3 regions of the Streptomyces sp. JH002 genome follow, and region 1 is predicted to be linked to each of the others. Evidence: riboswitches for the same ligand, from Rfam matches in the RefSeq annotation. Region 1 holds a riboswitch; each other region holds the start of a gene.
The links. A riboswitch is a leader RNA that binds a small molecule or an ion and turns the genes downstream of it on or off. The one in region 1 is predicted to bind S-adenosylmethionine.
Positions count from the first base shown of each region.

Region 2: it holds a riboswitch for S-adenosylmethionine, as region 1 does, so the genes downstream of both, H7827_RS13965 (peroxidase-related enzyme) here and H7827_RS20610 (aminotransferase class V-fold PLP-dependent enzyme) in region 1, are expected to answer to the same signal.
Region 3: it holds a riboswitch for S-adenosylmethionine, as region 1 does, so the genes downstream of both, thrC (threonine synthase) here and H7827_RS20610 (aminotransferase class V-fold PLP-dependent enzyme) in region 1, are expected to answer to the same signal.

Region 1 covers NZ_CP087989.1:4,504,339-4,507,602, reverse strand. Annotated here, with positions in the region: gene H7827_RS20620 (ABC transporter substrate-binding protein) at 1-1,073, opposite strand, end outside; gene H7827_RS20615 (putative leader peptide) at 1,352-1,432, opposite strand; SAM riboswitch class IV at 1,549-1,667, shown strand; gene H7827_RS20610 (aminotransferase class V-fold PLP-dependent enzyme) at 1,765-3,093, shown strand; gene H7827_RS20605 (Fpg/Nei family DNA glycosylase) at 3,072-3,264, opposite strand, start outside.
Region 2 covers NZ_CP087989.1:3,080,141-3,083,404, forward strand. Annotated here, with positions in the region: gene H7827_RS13955 (type ISP restriction/modification enzyme) at 1-70, opposite strand, end outside; gene H7827_RS13960 (peptidase inhibitor family I36 protein) at 621-998, shown strand; SAM riboswitch class IV at 1,193-1,302, shown strand; gene H7827_RS13965 (peroxidase-related enzyme) at 1,339-2,559, shown strand; gene H7827_RS13970 (ABC transporter substrate-binding protein) at 2,587-3,264, shown strand, end outside.
Region 3 covers NZ_CP087989.1:2,711,839-2,715,102, forward strand. Annotated here, with positions in the region: gene H7827_RS12180 (MoaD/ThiS family protein) at 92-370, opposite strand; gene thrC (threonine synthase) at 367-1,665, opposite strand; SAM riboswitch class I at 1,682-1,820, opposite strand; gene H7827_RS12190 (glucosyl-3-phosphoglycerate synthase) at 2,067-3,035, shown strand; gene H7827_RS12195 (alpha,alpha-trehalose-phosphate synthase (UDP-forming)) at 3,170-3,264, shown strand, end outside.

The DNA.
Region 1 (3,264 bases):
CCGGGGGTGGCGGCGGTGACGACGCCGGAGGCCGGCTGCTGGGTGCCCTGGAAGATGGCGTCGACGATGGCCTGGCGGTCGATGGCCAGGCTCAGCGCGCGCCGCACGTCCGGGTCCTGGAGCTTGGGGCTGGAGGCGAGCGGGATGTAGGGGATGGCGATGCCCGGGGAGGCGCCGGTGACCAGACCGTAGCCCTGGTTGGTGGAGGGGATGCCGTCGGCGAGGTCGATCTGGTCGCTGGTGATGGAGCCGTAGCGGACGCCGCCCTCGGGGACGACCTCCAGGACGATCTTGTCGACGTAGGCGGCGCCCTGGTTGGCGGCGATCGGGGAGGCCCAGGCGTAGTCCTCGCGCTTGAGCAGTTCGACGGACTTCTCCGGGGTGAAGGAGCCGAGGGTGAACGGCCCGGAGGCGGCGAAGTCGCCCAGGCACAGGTCGGCGGGGTCGTTGCCGAGGGAGGCCGGGGAGAGCTGGACGAACGAGGCGGTGGCGGTGGCCTGGAGGAACTGGGCGTTGGGGCCGTCGAAGTCGACGCGCACGGTGTACTCGTCGAGGACGGTCGAACCCTGGTAGCCGGCGATGAAGCTGCTGCCCTGGGGGGCGCGGGCGCCGAGGTCGACGACGGCGTCGAAGTTGGCCTTGACGGCCTCGGCGTCGAAGGGCTCGCCGTCGGAGAAGGTGACGTCCTCGCGCAGGTGGAAGGTGAAGGCACTCACGTCATCGCTGATCTCCCAGGAGGTGGCGAGCCAGGGCTTGATCTCCTTGGTCTGCGGGTCCTGTTCGGTGAGCTGGTCGCCGAGCTGACGGCCGACGTTGCGGGAGGTGAGCTGCGGGCGCTGGCGCGGGTCGACGCAGTCGATGGTGTTGGCGAAGGCGTACTTCAGGGTGCCGCCGGCCACGGGGTCGCCGGAGGCGCCGGCGCTGCCCGAACCGTCGCCCGGGCCACCGCCGTTGGTGGTGCCGTCGGTGCCGCAGGCGGTGAGGGCGACGGCGATCGCGGCGATCAGCGCGGTGGCGTGGGCGGAGCGGGACATGCGGCGGCTGAGCCGTCTGGGCGTGGGCGAGGTGGCCACGGCGGAGGGTCCTTTCAGGACGAATCACCCGGCCGGCGGCGCGCGGAGGCGCACGGCAGGACGGACCGGGGTGAGGAAGGTGAGGAACGTCAGAAACGTCAGGTAAGTGAGTGGAAGAAGCCAGGGGCGGAGAGCGGCGCCGCGCGGCACGACCGTGCGGAGCGGAGCGGGACAGGGCACGGCAACGCAGTGCACATCCCGCGAGGAAGTCCCGGCGCGCGAGGGGCGGTTACGGGCGCGGCCGACGGCCGGCGCTCACCGCCGCGCGGTGGGAGGAATCAGCAGCCCGCACAGGACGCCGACGTGACGCGGAGCAGGTCCACGTGTCGGCGCGACGTCAAAAGCGGCAGGGCTGGCATGCGGTAAATATCAGCCAACCCTCGGTGAGCTGTCAAGGCGGCGGCCATGTGCCGTGGGTCTCGCGATATGGACACAAGGTGTTCATCACCGATCGGCATGACATAGTCTGCGATCAGGTCACGAGTGACAGCGATCAAGGCCCCGGCCCGCTGTCCGGCAACCCTCCAACCGTCGGCGGGGTGCCCCGGGTGATGACCGGGCCGCAGGCAGCGAGGTCTGTGGCAAGCACGGTTCTTGAGGGAGTTCTTCCATGAGCACGCGAATGCGTTAGGGCGCACGCCCCCGACCCAGCCTGCCTCTGTCTGCCTTCAGCCTTTCCCGGAGCTTTGTCATGCCCACTGCGCCGATCGCCCCTGCCCCGAACACCGCCGGCTGTTCCCTCCCGCGCCCCCTCCCCGTCCTCGGCGACGAGGTCCGTGCCCCGCTCGCGGACGGCGGGGACATCGGCTACGCCGCCCTCGACTACGCCGCCAGCGCCCCCGCCCTGCGCGCGGTGTGGGACGAGGTCGCCGCGTACGCCCCGTACTACGGCAGCGTCCACCGCGGCGCCGGCTACCTCTCCCAGCTGTCGACCGACCTGTACGAGGAGAGCCGGGCGACAGTGGCCGCGTTCCTCGGCTGCCGCCCCGACGACCAGCTGATCTTCACCCGCTCCACCACCGACTCACTGAACCTGCTGGCCGGCGCCCTGCCCACCGGCACCCAGGTGTTCGTCTACGAGACCGAACACCACGCCGCGCTGCTGCCCTGGGCGCACCACGGCCACCCCGTGACGTACCTCCCGGCGCCGCGCACCCCGGGGCAGGCCGTCGCCACCCTGGTCAACGCGCTCGCCGACGCCGCCCCCGGGCCCAAGCTGCTGTGCGTCACCGGCGCCTCCAACGTCACCGGTGAACTGTGGCCGATCGCCGAACTCGCCACCGTCGCCCGCCGCTCCGGCGCCCGCACCGTCCTGGACGCCGCCCAGCTCGCCCCGCACCGCCCCGTCGACATCACCGCGCTCGGCATCGACTGGGTCGCCTTCTCCGGGCACAAGCTGTACGCGCCGTTCGGCTCCGGCGTCCTGGCCGGACGCGCCGACTGGCTGAGCAACGCCGCGCCGTACCTCGCCGGCGGCGGCGCCAGTCACACCGTCACCGCGCGGGACGGCGCGGTCGACGTCGTGTGGAACAACAACATCTCCCGGCACGAGGCCGGTTCGCCCAATGTGATCGGCGCGTTCGCCATCGCGGCGGCCTGCCGGGCGCTGACCGACGCCGGGTTCGAGCAACTGGTGGCGCGCGAGGAGGAGTTGCTGGCCGTGCTGCGCTCCGGACTGGCCACCGTTCCCGGGGTGCGGCAGCTGGCGCTGTTCGGCCCGGACGCGCCCCGGGTGGCCGTGCTGTCCTTCGTCGTGGACGGCTGGTCCAGCGAGGAGTTCGCCAAGGCGCTCTCCGAGCGGTACGGGATCGGCGTACGCGACGGGCTGTTCTGCGCGCACCCGCTGGTCCGTGCGCTGCTGGGCCCGGAGGGCGACGGCGCGCGGGCGGCCGGCTGCGACGGGCCGCTGAAGGCCATCCGGGTCAGCTTCGGAGTGGGCACCCCCGCCGAACACGTGGAGCGCGTGGTGCGCGCGGTGCGCGAACTGGTCGCCGAGGGTCAGCCGGTGGCGGCGGGCTGACCGCGCCCGGCGGCCCGGGCCGGCTGGCACACCGGGCACCAGAACAGGTTGCGGGCCGCGATCTCGGCACGCCGGACCGGCGTCCCGCACACCAGGCAGGGCAGCGTGGCGCGCCGGTAGACGTACACCTCTCCCCCGTGGCCGTCCACGCGCGGCGCCCGGCCCATGGCC
Region 2 (3,264 bases), 1.4 Mb from region 1:
GTTTCCGTTGCGATTCCCGGCCGAAATCAGCGACTGCGGCGAGCAACCAGGCATGCGTCGAACCGGACATCTTCCCCCCAGACATCACCGGTGACTCTGCAGATCAGGCTAGCTACTGCGCGCATTGGTGTGAAGAGAGCGTGAGCGGCTGCCGTGTTCAGTCGGTTGCCGCTCGTCGTCATCCGCTCCGGACAGTACGGCGAGGGCGGCTCGCATCTCGGCTTCCGCGCGGTCCCGGCGAAGCTCTCTGCGGATGCCGACGACGGCGTTCTTCGGTGTGTTCGGCATCCGCGCGCACCGTCCGGCAGTGGGCAGCGTAGAGGGGGTCCGGCGCAAGGGGCAGCGCTCGGGAGGGCGTGGTGGTGACCGGGGCGGGGGTGAGGTGTGGGGCGTTCGGTCGGGGTGTCTCGCGGGCGTCATCCCGGCGCCGGGCCGGTCACTCGTTCAGGGGGATCCGGTCCCGGCGCCGGCCTTGCAACTCGACTGATTCCAGCGTGAGTTGAGGAGCGGTTCGATGGTCGTGCGGTCGTAGGTGCTCTGGTCCGGGCAACCGTGGCGCTCCTAGCATTCTTCCGCACACATCGTGCGATGACAGGCACACAAGGCATAGGGGATGTCAGGTGGAAAACCGGAAGATTGCCTCACGTCTGGCGAGCATCGGGGCGGCGCTGACCTTCGCGGTGGCGACCGCGGGGCTGGCGGCGGTGCCGGCGGCGGCTGATTCCAGTCAGTGCTCTGCCGGGAACTTCTGCGTGTGGGAGCACTCCAGCTACACCGGCAAGTTCCTGCAGTCCAAGAGCTCCGTGTCCAACGTCGGCAACGACTTCAACGACAAGATGACCTCCTACTGGAACCGCACCGACAAGACGGTCGCCGTCTACCAGCACGACAAGTACACCGGCTGCATGTTCTCCGTCGGCCCGGGCAAGTCCGAGGCGGCGGTGGCCTCCCACTTCAACGACAAGATGACCTCCTTCAAGGTCGGCTCCTCCTGTTGATCTCCCCCTGAGCACGCGGGCCCCGGGTCGCCGATCCGGGGCCCGTCCCCACGTGCGCACCCGTGTGCGTGTCTCACATGACGGACAGGGTGCCCTTGCGAGAACTGGGCTGCCCCTCCGCGTGAGACGCCTTGGTCTCATATGGCGGACAGTGGGTGTTTCGCGCGGAGTCGGTGGTGCTAGGTTGCTGATCAGGTCAAGAGCGCCAGCGCCAAGTCCCGGCTCGCTGGCCGGCAACCCTCCTGCACGGCGGGGTGCCCCCGGGACCGACGACCGGGCTGCGGTGATGCGGCAAGCGTGCTCCTCGTGAGACCTCGTTCTCGTCCTCGACGATTTCGACATGTTTGCCCGTGCCTCGGCCGACCACGCGACCGAGCACCACGAGGCGGAACTCATGAGCACCACCCCCGACGACATCGCCCGACTGGCCGGGCTCGACGAGCGGATCGCGGCAGCCAGGGCTACCAAACCGCTGGTCGCGCAGCGCGCCCAGGAAGCCTCGGACGCGCTGTTCGGCGGCGAGGCGGCGGTGAGCGTACCGGTACGCCGGGGGCTGGCCGCCCTGGCCGCGCGCCGGCACGGCGTCGACGCGCTCGTCCGGGACCACGTACGGCTCGGGGCGGACACCGCGTTGCTCGGCGACGAACTGCCCGAGGACCCCGCGCTGCGCGCCGCCGCCGCCCACGTCGACCTCATCTCCGTCTCCCCCGCCCTGGCCACCCGCGCGGACCTCGACCTGCTGACCGAAGCCGGCTGGACGCCCGACGACATCGTCGTCATCTCGCAGGTCGCCGCGTTCACCGCCTTCCAGGCGCGCGCCATCCAGGGACTGCGGCTGCTCCAGGGGCAGGACCCCGAGCCGGCCGACACGCCGCGCCGCCCCACGCCCGGGCGGGGCCGCACCAAGAGCACCGCGCGGGTGGCGTCCAACGGACGCGAGCGCCCCATCGTGTACACCCGCGAGCTGCTGTCCTGGACTGCCTGGGTGCCCCCCGTGCCCACCGACGAACTCACGCCCGAGCAGGAGGACTCCTTCCGGGGCAAGACCAACGGCGAGTACTTCCGGCTGCTGGCCCGGCTGCCCCGGGTGCTGGCCGCCCGCACCTCCCTGGACGCCGCGATCTTCGCCACCCGCGAAGGGCTGCCCCGCGCCGAACGCGAACTGGCCGCCGCCGCGACCAGCAAGGTGACCGACTGCGTCTACTGCGCCTCCGTGCACGCCCGCAAGTCCGCCCAGATGTCGAAGCGGCCCGAGGACGTGGACCGGCTGCTCGGCGTCTCCCTCCAGCGGGACGCCGACTGGCTTCCGGCCGCCACCGCTCCGCTCGCCGCCGGGCAGGACGCGCGGTGGGCCGCCGTCATCGAGTTCGCCGCCGCGCTGGCCACCACGCCGGTCAGCGCCACCACCGCCCACGTGGACCGGCTGCGCGCCGAAGGACTGGCGGACACCGAGCTGACCGACCTGGTCGCCGCCACCGCGTTCTTCGGCTGGGCGAACCGGCTGATGCTCAGCCTCGGCGACCCGTACTGGCCGGACGCCGCGCCCACCCCCACCCGCTGACCCACCCGCAGAACGGAACCCCTCATCATGAGCCAACGGCTTTCCCGCACCGCCGCCCTCGCCGCCGTCACCGGTGTCGTGCTGTCCCTGGGCGCGTGCGGCACCGTGGTCAAGGAGACGGACGACAGCAGCGGTGACGGCGGCGGTGACCGGACGCTCACGGTCGTCGACGACGCCGGACGCACCGTCGAACTCGACGGTCCCGCCGAGCGCGCCGTCGTCCTCAACAGCTACGGCAACGAGTTCGCCCAGGCCATCGGCGCCGGCGACCGGGTCGTCGGCTACGACCGGGTCTCCGCCGCCCGGCTGCCCTACCTGGGCATATCCGACGACGAGGTGGTCAGCGAGGACCTCCAGGAGATCAACTACGAGTCGGTCGCCGAACTCGACCCCGATGTCCTCATCATCCCGCGCAACGGCGCCTGGCAGGAGGCCGCCCGGCAGCTGGAGCCCTTCGGCATCCCCGTCGTGGTCGCCACCGCCTGGGACTTCGACGTCTTCCACGAGACCGTGGAACTGCTGGGCGAGGTCTTCGGCGAGACCGAAGGAGCCCAGCGGGTCTCCGGGTTCTACGACGAGATCTTCGACGTGATCAGCGAGCGGGTGGCCGGCACCGACCCGGTCCGCGTGTACTGGGAGACCGAGCAGCCCTACCTCACCGGCCTCCCGGGCTCCGGCTTCGACCAGATCATCGTCGCCGCCGGC
Region 3 (3,264 bases), 1.8 Mb from region 1:
CCGCCCCGAAGCGGACAGCTTCGGGGCGGCTGTTGAAGATGTGATCAAGTGTAGACCTGACCGTGCGGGGCCAGGCCGGGCCGACCGGTCGTCAGCAGCCCCCGGCCACCGCCGGGATGATGGAGACGCCCGCTCCGTCCGGGGTCGGGGTGTCCAGGCCCTCGGCGAAGCGCACGTCGTCGTCATTGACGTAGACATTCACGAAACGGCGCAGCTTGCCCTGGTCGTCGAGCACCCGGGCGGCGATTCCCTGGTGGTTCTTCTCCAGGTCGGCGAGGACGTCGCGCAGCGTTCCGCCGTCGGCGGTCACCTCGGAACGTCCGCCGGTGTAGGTGCGCAGGATGGTCGGGATTCGGACAGTCACACTCATGCGAGGCCGGCCTCTCGGAAAGCGTCCAGATTCGGACGGATGATGGCGGTGGGACCGGTGGTCGCCGCCACCGCGTCCAGGGTCTTCAGGCCGTCGCCGGTATTCAGTACGACCGTCGTCAGTTCCGGGTCCAGCTGCCCGGTCTCGATCAGCTTGCGGGTGACGCCCACCGTCACCCCGCCCGCCGTTTCGGCGAAAATGCCCTCGGTGCGGGCGAGCAGCTTGATGGCGTCCACGATCTGCGCGTCGTTCACGTCCTCGACCGCGCCACCGGTGCGGCGGGCGATGTCCAGGACGTAGGGGCCGTCGGCCGGATTGCCGATCGCCAGGGACTTGGCGATGGTGTCCGGCTTCACCGGCCGCACCACGTCGTGCCCAGCCTTGAACGCCTGGGAGACCGGCGAGCAGCCCTCGGCCTGGGCACCGAAGATCTTGTAGGGCCGGTCCTCGACCAGACCGGTCGCGATCAGCTCCTTGAGCCCCTTGTCGATCTTGGTGAGCTGGGATCCGGAGGCGATCGGGATCACCAGCTGGTCGGGGATGCGCCAGCCCAGCTGTTCGGCGATCTCGAAGGCCAGGGTCTTGGAGCCCTCGCCGTAGTAGGGGCGCAGATTGACGTTGACGAATCCCCAGCCCTCACCGGCGGGGTCGCCGATCAGCTCGCTGCAGAAACGGTTCACGTCGTCGTAGGTGCCCTCGATGCCCACCAGCTCGCCGCCGTAGACGGCGGCCATCACGATCTTGCCCTGCTCGAGGTCGTGCGGGATGAACACGCAGGAGCGGAATCCGGCCCTGGCCGCCGCGGCGCCGACCGCGCCCGCCAGGTTGCCGGTGGAGGAGCAGGACAGCGTGGTGAAGCCGAAGGCGCGGGCCGCCTCCACGGCGTTGGCGACCACCCGGTCCTTGAAGGAGTGGGTGGGATTGCCCGAGTCGTCCTTCACGTACAGCTCGCCGCCGTGACCCAGCGCGGCGGCCAGCCGGTCGGCCTTGACCAGGGGGGTGTCGCCGGGGTTCAGATTGGGCTTGGAGGCGACATCGGCCGGCACCGGCAGCAGCGGGGCGTAGCGCCAGATGCTGTGCGGTCCGGCCTCGATGGCGGCCCGTAGCGCTTCGGGGTCACCGGTGGGCAGATCGTACGCGATTTCGAGAGGACCGAAACATGCCTCGCAGGCGAAGATCGGGCTGAGAGGGAAACGCTCCCCGCACTCCCGACAGGAGAGCGCGACGGCGGGCCCGAGATCGACGGCGGAGCCGCCGGGGGGCGTGGTGGAGGTGTGCGAGGTGAGCACAGGCATGGGTACGAGGCCCTTCTCCTCATCTTCCCCGTGACGGATTTCGCCACAGGACGGAATTGGCACCTTCCCCACCGGGAGCCTCGCATCGTCACGAGACCGGCGGAAGGGTTGCCGGGGCTTCAACGGGCCGTTCCCTCTGCCCCTCTGGATGAGCTGTATTCAGTTGACCGCGCAGCGTCTCCGATATGCGGAGGACACCTGCACTGCCCGAGACTGTAACGGACGCCCCGGACAATGGCTCGTGCCGTCCGATCCGCGAGACGAACAGGAGACAGACATATTCCCGCCCGAACTGGGCACCACCGATGAGGGCCATAACCGCCCATTGCTGACAGATCCCACAGACAAGACTTACCTGACCTACCCGACTTATATGGTCGAAGCGAACAGGAGCGACATTCGTGCTGGAAGAGGCTGAGGAGTGGCTGAGCCGCCGGTCCTGGACTGCCGCTGACCGCTCGCTGCGACGGTTGCTGGACGCGAAAGCCGCGGCCGGCCCGGCGGGCAGCGTCAGTGTCGTGCTTCCCGCGCTGAACGAGGAAGCGACCGTCGGCACCATCGTGGAAGCGCTGCGCCGCGACCTGATGGAAACCGTGCCCCTGATCGACGAGCTGATGGTGGTGGACTCCGGATCCACCGACCGCACCGGAGAGGTCGCCGCCGCGGCGGGCGCCAAGGTCGTCCACCGCGACGAGATCCTGCCCAGAATGCCCACCGTCCCCGGCAAGGGGGAGGTGCTGTGGCGCTCCCTCATGGCCACCAGCGGCGAGATCATCTGTTATGTCGACGCCGACCTGCGGGAGTTCGACTCCTGCTTCGTCTCCGGCATCCTCGGGCCACTGCTCACCGAGCCCGATGTGCACCTGGTCAAGGCCATGTACGACCGCCCGCTGGGCGACGCCCCCTCCGGCGCCCACCAGGGCGGCCGGGTCACCGAGCTGGTGGCCCGCCCGCTGCTCAACCTGCACTGGCCGCAACTGGCCGGTGTCGTCCAGCCGCTGGGCGGCGAGTACGCGGCGCGGCGCTCCCTGCTGGAGCAACTGCCCTTCCCCGTCGGGTACGGCGTCGAACTCGGCCTGCTCGTCGACACCCTGCACCTGGCCGGACTGGACGCGGTCGGCCAGGTGGATGTCGGGGTGCGCAAGCACCGTCACCAGGACGGCCAGGCCCTGGGCCGGATGGCGGCCGCGATCATGCGCACCGCGCAGAGCCGGCTGCCGGGCAACGGACCCGTTCCCGTGCAGCAGGGCATGATGCAGTTCGAACGGCTGGCGGAGGGCGGCTTCTCACCGCTGACCCACACCATCCACACCGAGGAACGCCCCCCGATGTCCACCATCCCCGAGTACGCCGCCCGCCAGGCGGCGTAGCCCGAGCTTTCCGGCCGGCCCCGGCCCGTGCCGCACCCCCTCACCGGGGTGCGGCACCCGGGAGGCGGGGACGGGACACGCCAGGGTGACCGGACGCACGTTTGTACCCGGCCACGGGTGGCTAGGGTCGGGACATGGGCGTTGCAGAGGTCTCCGAGGCTCCTCCGGTCCTGGTCGCGTCCAATCGCGGCCCCGTCAGCTACACGCTCGCGGACGACGGCACGCTCAC